Regions from separate parts of the Azospirillum sp. Sh1 genome, predicted to be linked through region 2. Evidence: riboswitches for the same ligand, from Rfam matches in the RefSeq annotation. Region 2 holds a riboswitch; each other region holds the start of a gene.
What was found. A riboswitch is a leader RNA that binds a small molecule or an ion and turns the genes downstream of it on or off. The one in region 2 is predicted to bind thiamine pyrophosphate.

Region 1 (3,269 bases), on a different contig from region 2:
GCCCTTCTCGAAATCGAAGCCAGAGATGGAACGGACGAACAGCTCCCCCTCCATCTCGACGGCGAAGGTGTTGTTGGCCAGTTTGCCCGGCAGGTCCTGCGGCTTGCAGCGCAGGGATTTGGCCAATGCGTCGATGAAGCCGATGACCTCGAAGCTGTCGCGGTCGATCACGCTGCGCACGATGCGGCGCATCGGGTCGGCATCGACCACGGCGAAGCGGGTCTGGGTCGGGCGGAAATTCTGCGACTTGAAGATGCCGTAGCGGATGCCGGGCGCCATCTTCAGGAAAATGGTCACCGCCGAATTCTCCAGCACGCGCTGGCCGTCGAACAGGTGGGTGTTGCGGAAATCGAGCTTGCCGCCGGCCGAGCCGCCGATGAACAGGCAGGGGAAATGGCCGGACCGGTAGACCGCCTCCATGAACCAGCTTTCGCTGGCCGACAGGCCGTCGATGAAGGTCAACGCCACCGTGTCGTGGCTGTCGACGGCGAAGGGGACGCGGATGCGGTCAAGCTCGCCGCGGATCGCCTCCACCCGCGCCGGCACGTCGCGGGTCGGGCGGCCGGCGCGCAGGTCGTCGCAATGCAGCGGCACCGTGTGGATGCTGACTCCGGCGAACAGGCGCGGGCTGAAGGATTGCAGCACCACGCTGTCCCAGCGGTCGCCGGCCTTGCGATAGAGCGGCTGGCCTTCGGCCGCGCACAGCTCGCCCGAGGTGGAGACCAGCACCAGTTGCGTCGACGGCGGAAGGGCGGAGCGCAGGGCGCGGGAGGTGGCGGCGAAATCGACATGCGGCGACACGAAGCCGACGACCAGAGCCGGCGCGCCGGCGGCGAAGCCCAGCCCCTCCAGCGCCGTGGCGCCGATCTGGGCGGCCGGCAGGCACAGGCTGCGGACCGGCGCTTCCGCCGGCGCGGTCGCCGGCGTTGCCGGATCGGATTTGCCAGCCGGGTTGCCGACCGGACTGCCGGAAATGGGGGCGTTCGGAGCGTCCGAGCGGAAGAATGACAGCATGCTGGCGAATCCTCGGTCGTCTTTGTTGTTCGTTCCGCACACCGGTCGCGCCCGTTTGTTGCAGCGAGTGCCCCGGTATGGCTTATTTTACGGATGGTTTAGCTGCCGATTGGTAGCGTTTCTTATCCGGGGAACTCCTTATTGTGCTGTGGCATGTCGCCGCATCGGCGGCAGTCGGCTGGGTGGGGCGGCGGGATGGATGAGTGTCGATTCCGCTTGTGGGGCCAGCGAAACATTGGCATAAGGCGAGCCATAGGCCTGGGGTGCCGCGCGGTGGTAGCGCGGCTGAGAACACACCCATCGAACCTGTCTGGGTAATTCCAGCGAAGGGAGCCGCCGCATGATCCATGCGCCAGAACCGTATTCTATTTCGGAGTGCGTCTCCGGATTCCGCCCATCCGTCGCCATCATCGGCGCCGGCTGCATCGGCCTCGCCATCGCCTGGAGGCTGGCGTCGGCCGGCTGCCGCGTCGATGTGTTCGAGCGGGGAGAGGCCGGCCGCGGCGCCACCCATGCCGCCGGCGGCATGCTGGCCGCCTGCGTCGAAACCGAACCGGGCGAGGAGGGGCTGCTGCCGCTGACCCGCGCCTCGCAGGCGCTGTGGCCGGACTTCGCCCGCGATCTCGAAGCCGCGAGCGGCATGGCCGTCGATCTGCGCAGCGAAGGCACGATGGTCATCGCGCTCACTGCCGACGATGCCGCCAAGGTCCGTTTCCTGCACGGTTTCCAGCGCGACCTGGGCTTGCCGGTGGAATGGCTGAGCGGGGCCGAGGTGCGGCGGCGCGAGCCTTTCCTGCAGCCCGGCGTCGCCGGTGCGCTGTTCTGTGCCGGCGACCATCAGGTCGACAACCGCAAGGTCGCAGCCGCCCTGCGCTGCGCCGCCGAGGCTGCCGGTGCCCGCCTGCATGAGCGCTGCGGCGAGGTGGCGCTGGCGGTGGAGGGCGGCCGCGCCGTGGGCGTGCGGGTTGCTGAAACTCTGCACCGGGCCGACCGGGTGGTGCTGGCCGCCGGGGCCTGGTCGGCCGGGGTGCCGGGACTGCCGCCCGCCGCCAAGCCGCCGGTGCGGCCGGTGAAGGGGCAGATGGTCTGTCTGAGGATGGACGCGCGGTTGCCGCTGCTGCGCCATGTGGTGTGGACGCCGGGCACCTACCTGATCCCGCGGCTGGATGGCCGGCTGCTGATCGGCGCCACGACGGAGGAGCGCGGCTTCGACGACCGCCTGACCGCCGGCGGGCAGTTCGCCCTGCTGGAGGGGGCATGGCGGGCGCTGCCGGGCATCGCCGAACTGCCGATCGAGGAGGCCTGGGTCGGGTTCCGTCCGGGCAGCCGCGACGATGCGCCGATCCTGGGCGAAAGCGGTGTTCCCGGCCTGATCCACGCCACCGGCCACCACCGCAACGGCATCCTGCTGACCCCGGTGACCGCCGACGGCATCGCCCGGCTTGTGCTGACCGGCGAGACCGACCCGCTGTTGCGCCCCTTCGCCGCCTGCCGATTCGTTGCGGCGGGAGCCGCCGCATGAGCGCCGTCCTCCGCGTCAACGGCCGCGAAGAGCCGCTGTCCGCCGCGTCCGTCGCCGAGTTCCTGGCCGGCCGCGGCATCGCCGAGTGTGCGCCGGGCGTCGCCGTCGCACTGAACGGCGCCGTCGTTCCCCGCCGCCGCTGGCCCGAAACCCCGCTCCAGCCCGGCGACAGCCTGGAAATCGTCCGCCCGATCCAAGGCGGCTGACCCCCTGACATCTCCCTCTCCCGGCCCGCGACACGGTAAGAATCCCCTCTCCCCCCTGGGGAGAGGGGGATTTTCCGGGGAGTCGCGGCTTCGGGAGAGGGCCTTTGCAAAGGCTCCCCACATGCTCCATTCCACCCCCGACACCCTCACCATCGCCGGGCGCAGCCTCGGTTCCCGTCTCTTCCTCGGCACCGCCGGCTATCCGAACCAGCAGGTGATGCTCGACGCGCTGGCGGCCAGCGGCAGCGAGCTGGTCACGCTGGCGATCCGGCGCATCAGCCTGGACGGCTATTCGGAAAGCCTCGTCGACGTGCTGGCCCGCGCCACCGCCGGGCGCCCCACCGGCCCGGTCGGGCTGCTGCCCAACACCGCCGGCTGCATGACCGCCAAAGAAGCCGTGCTGACCGCCCAGCTGTCGCGCGAGGCGCTGGATACGCCCTGGATCAAGCTGGAGGTCATCGGCGACCGTGAACTGCTCTATCCCGATGTCGAGGAACTGCTGCGGGCGACGGAGGAACTGGTGAATG
Region 2 (3,269 bases):
CACCGAACAATCCAGGTCCGTCAACGAATCGTAACGGCTTGGTTCGAAATTCGTCCCAAATGAAACGATTCGCTGCGGATCAGGGCAGCGCCATCTCCGCCACCCGTTTCACCGCGTCGCGCACCGGCCCCGGCCGCCGTTCGTCGCCCAGCGTGGTGAACCAGTGTTCCGGCGGATTGCGGCCGGCGGCGCGGCTCCAGGTCAGGGCGCGCAACACCGCCTCCGCCTCCGCCGTCGGCTTGATCGCCGGGTCGATGCCGTTCATCACCGCCCAGATCCCGGCCCAGCAGCGCCCGACCGACCAGGGGTTATAGCCGCCGCCGCCCACCACCAGCACCCGCGGCGCCAGCGGCAGCAGTGCCGCAACCGCATCCCACAGGGCGCGGTTGGACAGCTCCAGCCGGCTCAGCGGGTCTTCGGCCAGCGCGTCGGCGCCGGTCTGGATCACCATCGCCTGCGGACGGAAGGCACGGGCCAGCGGCAGCACCGCCGCCTCCATCACATGCTCCATTTCGCTGTCGTTGAAGCCCGGCGGCACTGGAAGGTTGCGGGCCATCCCGCCGGCGCGGTCCTCCGCCTTGCCGGTGTAGGGCCAGCGGCCATCCTCATGGATGGAGATCGTCAGAACCCGGTCGTCGTCGGCGAAGGCCTCCTCCACCCCGTCGCCATGATGGGCGTCGAGATCGACGTAGAGCACCCGCTCCAGGCCATGGTCCAGCAGTTCCAGGATGCCCAGCACCGGCGCGTTGAAGTAACAGAATCCGCTGGCACGGTCGCGCCGCGCATGGTGGGTCCCCGCCGCCGGCGCATAGACCAGACCGGCTGGCCGGTCGCCCAGGATCCGGGCCGCCTGCAAGGCCGATCCACTGCTGTGGGCCGGCCGCCGGTACATCTCGGCGAAGACCGGATTCTCCAGCTTGCCGAGATTGTGGCGGGCGGCGGTGGCCTCATCCACCCGCTGTTCGGCCTCCGCCCGTTTCAGCGCCGCGATGTAATCGGCGGTGTGGAAGCGTGCCAGTTCCCGTTCGCTCGCCACATGGGTGTCCAGATAGACCTCGTCCGGCAGCCATCCCATGGCGCGGCTGAGGTCGATGGCGGTCGAGACGCGCGGGATCGCCAGCGGATGTTTCGGCCCGTAGGTCGAGCCGCGATAGATCTCGCCGCCGATGAACAGCGGGGTGCGAAAGGGCGTGGTCAGGGCTGGCACTCCATGATGCCCGCCAGAAACTAGGCGTGGCCACGCTCCGGTCAAGCGCCGGCTTCCAGGGGCCGGCTTCCGAAGTCGGACTTCCACTGGCCGGAACTCCGATCCGGCAATGCTTGCGGTCGCGGATCGTCCGCGCCTATAGTCGCCGCCTTCACTGGGGGGAGCCGATGGGCGGCTGAGAGGTCCTGTTGCGGGACGACCCCTGGAACCTGATCCGGTTCATGCCGGCGTAGGGATCAGTGATGCGGGACCGCACCCTCTCCACTTCCGTCAGAACGACATGCTTGCGATGACGCCGCTTTCGGTGACGATCTCGCGCGCCCGGCTGACCTATGGCGGCACGCTGCTGTTCTCGGACCTGACGCTGGAGCTGCCGGCCGGCCGGACCACCTGCCTGCTGGGACCGAGCGGCGTCGGCAAGACCACGCTGCTGCGCATTCTCGCCGGTCTGGCCGAGCCGGAACCACCGACGCAAGTCGTCACCGGCGATGGGCTGCCGCTGGCCGGCCGCATCGCCTACATGGCGCAACAGGACCTTCTGCTGCCCTGGCTGACCGTCCTCGACAATGTCCTCCTGGGCGACCGTCTGCGCCACCGCCGCCCCGATCCGGCGCGGGTGGAGCAGGCCCGCGCATTGCTCGACCGCGTCGGTCTGTCCGGGCGGGAGCGCGACCGCCCCGCCGCCCTGTCCGGCGGGCAGCGGCAGCGGGTGGCGCTGGCCCGCACGCTGATGGAGGACAAGCCGCTGGTGCTGATGGACGAGCCCTTCTCGGCGCTCGACGCCATCACCCGGCTGCGGCTGCAGGAAACGGCGGCGGAGACGCTGGCCGGCCGTACCGTCCTGATGGTCACCCACGACCCGCTGGAGGCGCTGCGCATCGGCGACCGCCTGCATGTGATGACCGGCCGCCCCGCCGCGATGGGGCCGGCGCTGGAGCCGTTGGGCCCGGTACCGCGCCGCGTCGACGATCCCGGCCTGCTGGCCCATCAGGCCGAGCTTCTGCGGAGGCTGGCGGAATGAAGGCGCTGCTGCGCGCCCTGGTCACCCTGCTGGTGCTGGTCGCCGCCTGGCAGGTGCTGGTCTGGGCCACCGGCCTGCCGCGCTACCTGCTGCCCAGCCCGCTGGCGGTGGCCGACGCGATGCAGAGGCAGGCGCCCCTGTTGCTGACCCACGGCCTGACCACCCTCTCGGAGATCCTCATCGGGCTCGTGGCCGGCGTGGCGCTGGGCGGGGTCAGCGCATTGCTGCTGGCGCGCTTCCGCACCGCCCGGCGCTGGCTGATGCCGCTGCTTCTGGTCAGTCAGGCGATTCCGGTCTTCGCCCTGGCGCCTCTGCTGGTCCTGTGGCTGGGCTATGGCATGGCCTCCAAGATCGCCATGGCGGTGCTGGTCATCTATTTCCCGGTGACGACCGCGCTGTTCGACGGGCTGCGGCGCACCGATCCCGGCTGGCTCGACCTTGCCCGCACCATGGGCGCCTCCCCCGCCGCCATCCTGTGGAGCATCCGCCTGCCGGCCGCCCTGCCCGCCTTCTGGTCCGGCGTGCGCGTCGCCGCCGCGGTGGCGCCCATCGGCGCGGTGATCGGCGAATGGGTGGGGTCGTCCTCCGGCCTCGGCTATCTGATGCTGCACGCCAACGCCCGCATGCAGATCGACCTTCTGTTCGCCGCCGTCCTGGTGCTGGGGCTGTTCGCGGTGACGCTGTACGCCGCCGTCGATGCGCTGGCCCGCCGCGCCCTGCCCTGGCAACCCGATACCCAACCTGCCGAAGACGCCAACCCTTAAGACGCCAACCCTCGAAGGGGGAGAGACACCCGATGAAGCACCTGCCAATGAAGCACCTACTCGCCGCCGGCCTGATGGCCGCCAGCCTGATGACCTCGCTTCCGGCCTTGGCCCAGGACAAGCTGTCCGTGATGCTGGACTGGTTCGTAAACCCCGACCACGCCCCGCTGGTGGTGGCGCAGGAAAAGGGCTTCTTCAAGGACGCCGGGCTGGACGTGACGCTGACCGCCCCGGCCGACCCCAACGATCCGCCGAAACTGGTCGCCGCCGGCGGTGC
Region 3 (3,269 bases), on a different contig from region 2:
CGCTTCGCCGCACAGCGCGATCTGCTTCTCCACATTGTGCTTGATCTTGTGCATCGGCACATGGCCCGGCCCCTCGATCATCACCTGAACGTCGCGCGCCCAGGCGATCTTGGTCAGCTCGCCCAGCGTCTCCAGTTCGGCGAACTGCGCGGCGTCGTTGGCATCGGCCTGGCTGCCCGGCCGCAGGCCGTCGCCCATCGACAGCGCCACGTCATAGGCGCGGCAAATCTCGACGATGTCGGCGAAATGATCGTAGAGGAAATTCTCGCGATGATGGGCCAGGCACCATTTGGCGATGATCGAGCCGCCGCGCGACACGATGCCGGTCACCCGCTTGGCGGTCAGCGGTATGTGGGCCAATCGCAGGCCGGCATGGATGGTGAAATAATCGACGCCCTGCTCCGCCTGTTCGATCAGCGTGTCGCGGAACAGCTCCCAGGTCAGGTCCTCGGCCCTGCCATTCACCTTCTCCAGCGCCTGATAGATCGGCACGGTGCCGATGGGAACCGGGGAATTCCGCAGGATCCACTCGCGGGTCTGGTGGATGTCGGCGCCGGTGGACAGGTCCATCACGGTATCCGCACCCCAGCGGATCGACCAGACCATCTTCTCCACCTCCTCCTCGATCGAGGAGGTCACGGCGGAGTTGCCGATGTTGGCGTTGATCTTGGTCAGGAAGTTGCGGCCGATGATCATCGGCTCCGACTCGGGATGATTGACATTGGACGGGATGATCGCCCGCCCGCGCGCCACCTCGTCACGAACAAATTCCGGGGTGATGAAGTCGGGGATCTCGGCGCCGAAATCCTCGCCGTCGCGCGTTGCCTCCAACGCGGCGGCACGGCCGAGATTCTCGCGGACGGCGATGTATTCCATCTCCGCGGTGACGATGCCGGCACGGGCGTAGGCCATCTGGGTCACCGCGCCGCCGTCCTTGGCGCGCAGCACGCCGCTGTCGGTGGTCTCGACGTCGCCACGGGCCAGGATCCAGTCGCGGCGGTGCTTGGCCAACCCGGCCCGCACGTCGATGGCGACCGACTCGTCGGTGTAGGGACCGGAAGCATCATAGACGGTCAGCGGCGGCTCGCCGCCCGACAGCGCGATCTCGCGCATGGCGACACGCAGATCGGGAAAACGCGTGCCGGGCACATGGATTTTCCGCGACGACGGCAGCGGGCCGGTCGAAATGCGGATGGCGTTTTCGTTGAAGTCCTTAGGCATTGGGTTTCTCCGTCGGAGTTGGGCGGACAAACCCGGGACTGCGGACGGAGGTGCGGTATCTTCGTGCGGGCCATGCGCCCCGGAAATGTGGGGCCGATACGGCCGGACGGGGCGTGGTCGGCCCGTCACGAGGTCCCTCCCTTCGCCGGTATGACCCGGATCAGGTTCGAAGGGTCACCACGCTGCCGGCGACGCTTGGCGCCGTCCGGCCGTTGGTATCTCAGCCCCCTGTCGGGACCCCCCTGGAATGCGCCCATCCTGCCGCCGGCGGACGCACCTGTCAAAAGGAAAGCGCCGCGGACCATCCGCCTGCCATATTGTGGAAACGCGTCACATCCAGCGTTTCGACCGCACATAGACCATCGGCAGCAACGCCGACAGCAGCATCAACCCGAGGGCGCTGGCATAGCCGAAGGGCGAATCGCTGCCGGGCATGTCGGTGAAATTCATGCCGCCGATGCTGGCGACCAGGGTCGGCGGATAGAGCAGAACGGTCAGCACCGACACGATCTTGACGATCTCGTTCTGCTCGACGTTGATCTGTCCCAACGCCGTATCCAGCGCCAAAGCGACCTTGCCGGCCAGGAAACGGGCATATTGGTCGAGCCCGCGCAGGTCCTGCAGCGTGGTCTTGGCCCAGCGCCGCGTCGCCTTGCCCGAATTCCAGCCATCGCCGCGCGCCAGGAAATCGGTCATGCGGGTAAGGCTGGCTAGACTGACCCGCGCCTTGCCGATCAGATGCCCGGCATGGCCGATGCGCTTCAGCGTCTGCGCATCGTCCAGCGTTTCGCCGCGCGAGCGCAGCTTGCGCCCGCGGAAATGGCGGCGGTTCAGCGCATCCAACTCCACCCCCGTCCGCCGCAGCACGACGGAGGTCCGGTCGATCATCCCATCCACCAGCGCCGCCAGAACCAGCTCGCCACGGGCGGCCGAGATCTCGCCATGGGTGGCGCGGCGGCGGAAGGCCAGCAGCGCCTGCGGATCGATGTCGTGGATGGTCACCAGCCGCCGCCCGGCCAGCACGAAGCTGACGGTGGCGATGCGCGGCTCGTCAGTGTCGGCCCAGACCAGCGCGGTGACGGTCATGGTCAAGGCGCCGCCGGCCATGCGCAGACGGCTCGATTCCTCGATCTCCGCCATCTGCTCTCGGGTAGGCAGGCCGGTGCCGATCAGCACCTCCGCACGCGCCAACTCTTCGGACGTCGGATTGATGAGGTCGAGCCACACGGCGGAGTCGGGCAGCGGCGCCGCCTCGTCCGCGGCAGCCTCCCTGGCCCAGCGGAGCAGACCGCCGTCATTGACGAAGACATGCAGCAAGGCGGTGCTCCTTGCGTAAATCGAGACGGCGTTACGTCAACCGACCGCCGCGTCTCGGCTTCGCGGGCGGTTGCGCAGGCGGCGCCTTCTCCCCGTCATCGAGGTCCAGCGCCGCGCCCTCGGCCTTCAGCGCCTGTTCCAGCTTGCGGCGGAAGGCGCCGCCATCCCGCTTGGCGTCAAGGAAATGGCCGACCGCCTCCTTCGCCGCGTCGCTGTCATAGGGGACCTTGCCCAACGCCGCCAGCCTGGCGCGCTCCACCAGCTTCGGGTCCATCTTCTCACGGATGGCCTTCATCTGGCGGAGCAGGTCCTTGCGCAGGTCGCTCATCGGTCCCCCGTTTACGGAGTCAGGCCTTGCCGATCAGGGTGCCGGCACCGCCCTCGGTGAAGATCTCCAGCAGTAGGGCATGCGGCACCCGGCCATCCAGGATAACAGCGGCGTCGACGCCCTGCTCCACCGCGCTGATGCAGGTTTCGATCTTCGGGATCATGCCGCCCGATGCGGTGCCGTCGGCGATGGCCTTGTGGGCATCCGCCAGCGACATCTTCTCGATCAGCTTCTTCTCCTTGTCGAGCACGCCGGCCACGTCGGTCAGCAGGAAGAAGCGCGCCGCCTTCACCGCCGCCGCGACCGCACCGGCCGCCGTGTCGGCGTTGATGTTGTAGGTGTCGCCGTTCACGTCGAAGCCGACCGGCGCGATCACCGGGATGACGTCCGACTTGGCGAGGGC

Region 1: another riboswitch for thiamine pyrophosphate. It lies ahead of thiO (glycine oxidase ThiO); the one in region 2 lies ahead of FZ029_RS12775 (ABC transporter ATP-binding protein).
Region 3: another riboswitch for thiamine pyrophosphate. It lies ahead of thiC (phosphomethylpyrimidine synthase ThiC); the one in region 2 lies ahead of FZ029_RS12775 (ABC transporter ATP-binding protein).

Annotation. Positions count from the first base shown of each region.
Region 1 is NZ_VTTK01000020.1:103,491-106,759, forward strand. It holds gene FZ029_RS19930 (methyl-accepting chemotaxis protein) at 1-1,014, opposite strand, end outside; TPP riboswitch at 1,264-1,363, shown strand; gene thiO (glycine oxidase ThiO) at 1,355-2,536, shown strand; gene thiS (sulfur carrier protein ThiS) at 2,533-2,742, shown strand; gene FZ029_RS19945 (thiazole synthase) at 2,864-3,269, shown strand, end outside.
Region 2 is NZ_VTTK01000010.1:103,919-107,187, forward strand. It holds gene FZ029_RS12770 (acetoin utilization protein AcuC) at 80-1,207, opposite strand; TPP riboswitch at 1,355-1,461, shown strand; gene FZ029_RS12775 (ABC transporter ATP-binding protein) at 1,497-2,228, shown strand; gene FZ029_RS12780 (ABC transporter permease) at 2,225-2,992, shown strand; gene FZ029_RS12785 (ABC transporter substrate-binding protein) at 3,040-3,269, shown strand, end outside.
Region 3 is NZ_VTTK01000034.1:30,041-33,309, reverse strand. It holds gene thiC (phosphomethylpyrimidine synthase ThiC) at 1-1,221, opposite strand, end outside; TPP riboswitch at 1,342-1,475, opposite strand; gene FZ029_RS25780 (CorA family divalent cation transporter) at 1,552-2,538, opposite strand; gene FZ029_RS25775 (hypothetical protein) at 2,570-2,866, opposite strand; gene argB (acetylglutamate kinase) at 2,886-3,269, opposite strand, start outside.